One region of the Sediminibacillus dalangtanensis genome, then DNA from elsewhere that is predicted to be linked to it. Evidence: riboswitches for the same ligand, from Rfam matches in the RefSeq annotation. Region 1 holds a riboswitch; the other holds the start of a gene.
The links. A riboswitch is a leader RNA that binds a small molecule or an ion and turns the genes downstream of it on or off. The one in region 1 is predicted to bind S-adenosylmethionine.
Positions count from the first base shown of each region.

Region 2: linked by a shared signal. The riboswitch ahead of ssuE (NADPH-dependent FMN reductase) and the one ahead of ERJ70_RS07295 (SDR family NAD(P)-dependent oxidoreductase) in region 1 are both predicted to bind S-adenosylmethionine.

Region 1 covers NZ_CP046956.1:1,425,497-1,430,112, reverse strand. Annotated here, with positions in the region: gene ERJ70_RS07300 (Na+/H+ antiporter NhaC family protein) at 1-605, opposite strand, end outside; gene ERJ70_RS07295 (SDR family NAD(P)-dependent oxidoreductase) at 1,192-1,944, opposite strand; SAM riboswitch class I at 2,029-2,125, opposite strand; gene ERJ70_RS07290 (Na+/H+ antiporter NhaC family protein) at 2,295-3,710, shown strand; gene ERJ70_RS07285 (VOC family protein) at 3,847-4,614, opposite strand.
Region 2 covers NZ_CP046956.1:3,025,426-3,030,041, reverse strand. Annotated here, with positions in the region: gene ERJ70_RS15140 (BglG family transcription antiterminator) at 1-675, opposite strand, end outside; gene ERJ70_RS15135 (hypothetical protein) at 944-1,360, shown strand; gene ERJ70_RS15130 (cation:proton antiporter) at 1,702-2,937, opposite strand; SAM riboswitch class I at 3,098-3,206, shown strand; gene ssuE (NADPH-dependent FMN reductase) at 3,331-3,873, shown strand; gene ERJ70_RS15120 (LLM class flavin-dependent oxidoreductase) at 3,910-4,616, shown strand, end outside.

The sequences.
Region 1 (4,616 bases):
GCCGGCAGAACGATAAAGAAATTTGATTTGAATTTGTCCTTCATGTTGGTCTCCTGCGTTCTAACTGCTGCAATGGTTGTGTCTGAAATCATCGATAAGTTATCACCAAACATGGCACCACCGATGACTGCACCGACGGCCATTGCAGTATCGATGCCAGTCTGTTGCGCGACACCCACAGCTATAGGTACGATCGCGACAGTTGTCCCAGTGGATGTTCCCATTGATATAGAGATAAAACAACTGACTACAAACAAACCGACCATCAGCAAATTCGCCGGTAATATCGAGGTGCCCAAACTGACAATAGAGTCAACTCCACCTGTAGCTTCTGCCACGGAAGCAAAGGCACCGGCCAATATAAAAATAAGTGCCATCAGAATAATATTATGGTCGCCTCCACCCCTGCAAAACACTTCGACTTTCTTGGCAAAGCTTTCTTTACGGTTCATAGTCAGCGAAAACAAGCCGGCAATCAAAATCGCCACCACTACTGGCATACTGCTGAAATCCTTTGTAATTAATGCTGTGCCGAGGAATAACAATACAAACACAAGAAACGGCAGCAATGCATAAGGATTCCCCTCTATTTTTCCCTTTTTCATTTTCTCGTCTCCTCCCGTTCGAAATAACTATTTTTTTAGACTGCTGCACCTTACCCAATAGGTGAGCGGTGGATAAAAACTGCGCATTAATGAAGTTGAGTGAAAGTCCAGTGCTGCGGACAACCCTCCTTTCCGGGGGCAGCACCTCAGCTAGGATTCTACTTGAATATGCCACTTTGCCCCTTGGGTCGAGGAAACCCGCCACAGAGCTTAACCGGAAGACGCAGACCCAGCCGTCGGGGTCTTCGGAAGCTGCTCTTCCCCCAGGAGTGTCGCATTTTCCGCCGCTTAAGATAGATTTCTGAATTATAGGTGAAAAAGCACTAAAATAGAGCTAACATGTGGTATCCCCCTAACCAAAATTCAGAAATCCCCTACCAGCGGAGGAAATACCTGTAGACTCCTGCGGGAGCAAAGGCCTCGGTGAGATCCCGCAGAGCGTTAGCTTGAGGAAGCTCACCAGCTGCCCGCGGAAAGCGTAAGGTATTTCCGTAGCGCTGGACTACGTCACTACTATAAAAAGGCCCAAGGACTACAAAGGAAGTTACTGCGCAGTTTATACCTTTTTCTCAGACAAAAAGCATTCTTAATTCATGGTCATTCCGCCTGTAACATTGATACTTTCACCGGTAATATAGTCCGCTGCATTTGATGCCAGGAATAATACGGTGTCTGCTACATCCTCTGGAGACCCGGTTCTTCCCAAAGGGACTTGGGAATGGTCTTCTGCCTCGATCGCAGCTGCTTCCACACCGCGTAGTTCGCCTCCCCAGACCCGTTCTGTACGTTTCATTTCGGTTTCAATAATGCCTGGACACACGGCATTCACCAGGATATTGTCGGCTGCCAGTTCTAAAGCCATAACTTTTGTCAATCCAAGGACAGCATGCTTAGAAGCAACATAACTTCCCATGTACCGATAACCGTTTTTCCCTGCTTGAGAGGATATGTTGATGATTTTGCCGCCATTCCCCGCTGTTTTCATCTGTTTCGCAGCATATTTACTGGCAAGGAAAACCCCTTTCGCATTCACATCCATGACCGAATCCCAATCTTCTTCCTCCATTTCCACTACTTCTGCCATCGTGGATATTCCGGCATTATTCACCAAAATGTCGATTGTACCGAACCTATTGGTGACGGATTGGAAAAACTGCTCCACAGCTCTCCTGTCCGTCACATCAACAGCAAATTGAAGAGTTTGAAGCTTGTCAGCGTGTATTCCTTTATCGGCAACAATCACCGTGGACCCAGCCTCTTCCAGCTTTTTGACAATCTCTTTGCCGATTCCTCTGGCACCGCCGGTCACTACGGCTATTTTTCCATTCAATGTTCTCACTCAACTTCCCCCTTTCCTTGTTGGCCAAGACGGCATTCATATCACACAAAAAAACCTTCCGAGAAAGATGGAAGGTTCTGCTAACTCTTATCTCTCAAGCATGCTGGATGTAGCACCTTTCTGTGTACAGAGGTTGCTGAAGTATCATCGGGCCAGTTCCCTAAACTTCTCTTGATAAGAATATACAATTGTATAAAACATCTTAATTGCAACTATTCCTAGTTGTCAAGTAAGAATAATTATCCCCTCCTTTTTTTTACACCGCCTAAACCTTGGCTTGGAGATACAGATGGACAGGTATTGTACGTCTTTATATGGGAATCCTAAGGATCACGTAAGGAGGGATCCAATTGTCAGTCGAGTGGCTTTCCATCGTACCGTTTTCTATCGTTATCGCCCTGTCCATTTGGTTGAAAAGAATTTTACCTGGTCTTGTTCTTGGTGTCCTGGCAGGTTCTATCCTTTTAAAAGCAGGATGGTTAAGTGCGTCCGATCAAGCTGTCACTTATATGGTCGAAACGTTGTCAGACGAAACCAACATTAAAATTATCGGATTCTTATATTTGTTCGGTGGACTGGTCGGAATGATGACGATATCTGGCGGAATCAAAGGATTCTCAGAATGGATAGGGGGGAAAATCCATTCTCAGCGGAGTCTTTTAGGTCTTATCTGGTTGACCCTGCCTTTTACTTTTATGATGCCGATGTTCCGGATTATGATGATTGGTCCTGTTGTTAAATCATTGTTGGGCAAATGGAGCATTTCCAGACAAAAGGTCGGATTTACGATGGATGTTTCTACTTCATCCGTCATTGTCCTTTTGCCTGTCGCAACCGCTTTTGTCGGTTTTATGGTCTCACTTGTTGAGAACGGGATTCATAAAAATGGTTTGGAAATGAGTGCTTATAGCGTATTTTTGATGAGTATCCCATTTAATTTTTTTGCCATCATCATGCTTCTGTTCGGTCTTGCTCGTACGTTTTGGACATCTAAAGCCATTGAAAAAGAACCACACAAAGATGAAGGTGACGAAGATCATCCTTTTCACCGTTCCAGCATTGATAAAGAATTATCATTGGTGAAAGCCCAGCCTTGGAATCTCATCGTCCCATTATTTCTGCTTTTGGGTTTGTCATTGTATTTGCTTTGGCAAGATGGCCGCGCAAAAGGGGCGATAACGGTATTCGATGCGTTTACGCAAGCCGATGCTACGTTCGTCATGCTGCTGGCCGTATTCTTAACCTTGACGGTTACGTTCCTTTTCTATGCGATTCGCAAATTGCCGTTAAATGAATTGCTGTATCATTTCGTGGATGGCGGAAACCAAATGATGCAGGCAATTATTCTGCTGATCCTTGTTTGGGCATTATCACTGAATGCGGAAGATTTAGGTTTTTCACAGTTCGTCAGTTCAACGCTGGGTAGTTTTCTTCCTGCATTTACGATTCCGGCTATTTTATTTGTTCTGGGATCGACTGTAGGTTACTTTATTGGTTCTTCCTGGGGGACGTGGGGGTTGTTTATGCCCTTAGGATTCTCCCTGGCTGCTGCCACCGATGCACCGATCATAATGACAGTAGGTGCAGTGTTCGCCAGCGGTTCATTTGGAGCCATGACTTCCCCGCTTGGAGATACAACGATTACTACAGCCTCCATTATGGAGCTGCCACTGGTTGAATATGCTTACTATAAGCTGAAATTTTGCGCTGCCGGTGCCGGAGTTGCTACACTGTGCTATCTTGCAGCAGGTTTTTTCTATGCCTGATAGGAAAATAAATAAAAACCCTGTAGATGAAGGCAAGAAACCTTCGATTCTGAATTTGCCTTGAATATCTTCAAAAGGAAGGAAAGGGAAGATGGAAAACGAAAACTTCTTCTCACTGACATCTTCCCCACCATTCTCAAGTACAAATCATGACCGAATTTTCCTCGGCGTCTTTGATGATAAAGTAGTGATCATGTTGAACATTTCTTACAACCTCCACGTCGCTTTTCCGAACATAGGAAAAAGCCTCTTTAATATCCTTCGCCTTTAACATAAAACCAGGAAAGGAAGTTAAGTCCTGATTGTTGCGGTTGTCATCGAGCAGTATTCCAGTTCCTCCATCATAGTCGAATGAGTAAACGGGGCCGCCATCCTGCCGATCTTTTCTTATCGGAAAACCGAGCAACTTGCTATACCATTCTGTCGCCCTTTCCAAATCATGAACCGGAATGATTATATTACTTAAATGGTTTGTGATCGGATGGGAAGTATCGTTCTGCTTAATTGGAGCTGGATTAATCCATTCCGATTCAAGGATCATCAAGCTATTGCCTTCCGAATCCTGTATGTTAAAGTAAGCCAAGCCGGGATGTGGACGCTTTAAATCAAGTGTGATTGGTATTCTTGCTTCCCGTACCACTTTGTAAGTTGTTTCGATATCCTTTGTCTTCAGCTGACAGATTGGATACCTTTTATTAACGCTAGGTATGTTGCGATGGTCATCAAGCGTAAGATTGATGTTATTATCCAGATCGAATACATAGAACGGGATGTCTTTATCAATTGTGACATCCATATTCAACAACGCCCCATACCAGGCGACCATTTTCTTTAAGTTGTCCACGTGAAGCAATGCACCACCCACCCTGCTGATAATCGGTTGATTGATTGTTCTTCCGTTCACTT
Region 2 (4,616 bases), 1.6 Mb from region 1:
AATTGTGTCGTCCGTCAATTCAACTCCTAGCATCTCTTCATTGGAAACGATTACATTTTTTATGTGATAAAGACGCTGTTCACTAAAATAAGGCAGTTTCAGTAAATGCGGAACCACAGCTGTGTTCACCTTTTCTAAAATGTTTTCCCGTTTATTGGTTGTCACCAGTTGAGTGACATAATAAACGAGCGCGCTGCGCTTATTTGTTTCGCTTCCCGTAATTGAAAAACCTGATTTTCTGTCGAACTTCACCTCAAGAAGAAATTTTGTCAAAGCTTTTTTAAGTGCTTTTAGATCATTGGAGACAGTGCCTTTGCTTACCTGTGTCATTTTTTGCATGTCTTCCAGGAATAGTGCTTTTTCAGAAGATAACAATTGAACAGCCATCATCATGTGACGGTCCTGCTTATCGAAAAAGTACTGGGTATGATTCATTAATTGGACCAGAGAAGGTATCTTATGTTTATCTTCTTGTCTTAAATAGTAGCCTCGTTTTTTCTGCCTTTGAATCTCCTGAAGTCCATTCTCCTGCAAAAATTGGTTGATTTTTTTGAGGTCATAATAGAATGTTCTTCTGGAAATATTCAATGAATTAGTAATGGTTCTTACGGCTAAATATCCATTCGTTTCGACAAATCGGTTCAAAATATACTTGCTTCGCGCATCTAATGTCATTTGAGGATCCCCATTTCACATTTGTGCAGCCATTACATCGTGCAAATATTAAAAGAAAGTCAGCTAACTTAATTATGATTATAATACGATTCCGGGAAATGAAAAGGGGTTTTACGTTGCTAATTTGGTACACTCTGACTGTGCAAAATTAAATGAACATAGCTGTTCCCGCATTCCAACTGAAAAAGAATACATTCAACGGGTAAAACAATTTGCGATGGGGAATAGTTTAACTAGATGCTGACTCGGTATGGAAAGGATGGATCCGATGTATAAGAAAGTGAACGAGCTCATTACCTTGTTGGAAAGCAACGGGAAATGTGAAGTGAAATTGATCAACCGGGATAAACATAACTATGCGATTGAAACTATGGAAAAGCTGCCATGGAAACGGCATTCCAAGCGTTTCGGCAAGATTCGTGCGGGAGAAAACCGTTTGCGGGTTGATCTGGAAGTACCTAGTGATTCGATTTCTTCGAAGGAAATGAACAACGCAATAAAATTGCCACACAGACAAGATTTATCCCATACACGGACTTCTCATTTTGGACTTACTCAAAATGAGAAAGGTTATGATACGGTTGTCATTCAAATTTATCGTAAAGACTTAGACGACTTTTCTTTTGAGGACGAGCCCTTCGCCTCTTTGGTCAATAAAGTAATTGATTTGAATTCAGCAGAGTAAAGTCACTCGAAAAACGGTATAGTGGTCAAAGCAAAGACCGGACGATGGTTCGAAACGCAAGCATTCGAATTCGTCCGGTTTCTTTTTTGATTGTTCATATAAGGTAAGCTTCTTAGAAAACCTTCCTATGATTCTATTGTTTGATGAGTATTTCTTATTGCTATGGCGAGCTTGATGGATTGGCGCGTTTTCTGTTAGAAAGTTTTACTTTTGCTAAATCAATTGACGTGTCCTTGCTGTTTCTCCCATCGCGAGATTCACTTAATACTTGAAGAAGCACTTTTAACACTTCAGTCCAGTTAGCGTTCGGTATTACAAAGCGGATTTCACTGCGGTCATGTTTATTTGGTTGAATCGGTGCCTGACAAACCGAGCTTTTTGATCAATGGTTTGATGGACATCCCCTGGACAATCAAAGAGAATAAGACAACGGAGAAGGTCAGTAACAGGACAGTGTCACGGCCGGTGAATTCCATTGGAAGGCTGAGAGCGAGCGCAATCGATAAGCTTCCTCGTAAACCGCCCCAGTTAAGAAGAATCCGCTCTTTCCGATTCAAATCTTTTACGGGCAATGTGCTGATGTACAAGGCGATGATTCGACCGGTGATGACAAGAACGATCGCAAACGCGATGATGTTCCACTGATTATTGAAATCGATGTTGCGGATTTCCAATCCAATCAGCAAAAAGATGATTGAGTTGGCAACAAGGGTGATCACATCCCAAAACGTGTTGATAGTCACTCTCGTTTTTTCCGTCATACCAATTTTTCCGCCATAATCGGCAAACATAAATCCACCTGCTACCACCGCAATGACCCCGGATACCTCCAAGTGCTCCGCAATAAAATAGCTTCCGAAAAACAAGATGGCTGACAATGCAATCTCAAATGGATAATCATCAAAAAAGCGAATGATTTGAGAAAAAATAAAGCCGAGGATGACACCGACCAGCACGCCGCCCACACTGAATTTCAAGAATAACAGAATGCCACTGCCAAGTCCTTCCCAGCCTAACTCAATATAGGTAAGTAAATAAATCGATGAAATTTTGAAGAGTACCACGGCAATGCCATCATTGAACAATGATTCCCCTTCCATGATCGTGGACAGCTTTTCCGAAACGCCTAACGACTTAAAAATGGACACAACACTGATTGGGTCTGTGGCACTCATTAACGCTGCAAACGTGAACGCCACGGCTATTGGCAAGCCAATAAAATAATGGGTGGCAAAGCCAATCACGATAAACGACAGAAACGTACCGATGAAGGCCATACCGAGAACTGCGCGCTTATGTTGGTATAAATGGTGAAATGGCAGTTTCAGTGTCGCATCCCCCAGTAAAATCGGCAGGAACAATGAAATAATAATGGTCTGAAAAACTTCTGATTGGGTAATGTATGCTTCTGCTTCATCTATCAGTGGTACATGAACATTAATAATGCCCAGAAATAAACCGACCAAAACGAGTGCAATTGTATAAGGCTGACCGATCTTTTTAGCAATCCCGATAACGGCAACCGAGATAGCAAGCAGGATAAGAATCTGGATAAAAGTTTCGTTAAATTCATGCATAACGTTTCCTCCTGGATTAAGTATATCTATATGTTTCTCAAAAACCGGGCAGATAAACCTGCCAAACAAGCTACTTTATGCAGGCAGCACTATTCTGATTATTACAAAAAGTAGTTGACATGGAAAGTCATTGGTATTATGATAGGTGTCAAATTAAAAATTCTTATCCAGAGAAGCCGAGGGAACTGGCCCATTGAAGCTTCAGCAACCTCTGACTGTTGTCAGAAAGGTGCTAATTCCAGCCAAGATGCATTCTTGGGAGATAAGAGCGGATATCGGACGATAACAGCCCTCTTTTCTCATACTGCGGAAAAGGGGGCTTTTCTTATGGAAAAATTCCCTCTTACCCGAGTTGCTACGTAAATGCCATTTGGCAGAAAGGGAGAGATTTTCTTGAGTGAAATCATCATTTTATCTGGAAGTCCTTCAGCCCAATCTGGAACCGACGCGGTGCTGAACTATTTAGGGGAGTCTTTAAGGCGAAAGGGGTTTTCCACTGCACATTTATCTGTAAAGGATATCCCGCAAGCCGATTTGTTTGAAGGAAGGTATGACAGTCAGGCGGTTACGGAAGCGTCAGCGCTCATCCGTCAGGCAAAGGGGGCTATTGTCGGATCCCCCGTGTATAAAGCTGCTTACTCTGGTGTTCTCAAGGCATTTTTGGATATTTTGCCGCAGGATGTACTGGAGGATACACCGGTCTTACCACTGATGACCGGCGGCAGTCCCTCCCATTTACTTGCCGTGGAATATAGTTTGAAGCCGCTGTTGGCTACGCTGAAGGGACAGAATTTGAAGGGCGTTTATCTTTTGAACAAATGCATCGATAAACAGGACATCGAACAGCCGATTCATGATCATGACTTAAACCTGCGATTAGAGAAGCAACTGGATTATTTCGTCCAGACGGTCAATAAGCAAAAGCAGCCAATTTAAACCAATAAATATCCATCACAAGGAGGAGTAAATCGAATGACGGATAAGCGGATTTATTTAAACGCCTTTGATATGAATTGTGCAGGACACCAATCACCGGGATTATGGACACACCCTGACGACCAATCACACAGATACAAGGATAGTGAATATTGGATTGAGCTGGCAAAGCTTTTGGAAAGAGGAAACTTTGATGCAGTGTTTTTAGCTGATGTATTAGGTACCTATGATGTTTACGAGAATTCCCGGGATGCGGCGGTAAGACAGGGAGCTCAATCACCCGTGAACGACCCATTGCTGGTCGTCCCGCTTATGTCGGCGGTCACCAGGCATCTTGGTTTTGGCGTGACTGCTTCTGTCAGCCATGAGCATCCCTACACCTTCGCTCGCAGAATGTCGACTTTAGATCATTTGACAAAAGGAAGAGTAGGATGGAATATCGTTACTTCTTATTTAAAAAGTGCCGCAGTGAATATGGGGCTGGAAGACCAGGTGAACCATGATGAGCGGTATGATATTGCAGCAGAGTACGTGGATGTTTGCTACAAGCTTTGGGAGGGCAGCTGGGAAGATGAAGCAGTCCGTCTCGATAAAGAGAACGGAATTTATACGGATCCGGAAAAAGTCCATGACATCCATCATGAAGGCAAGTATTTCAAAGTTCCAGGCGCTCACTTAAGTGAACCATCGCCACAACGCACACCGGTGATTTATCAGGCTGGTGCTTCGAAAAAAGGCAGGGC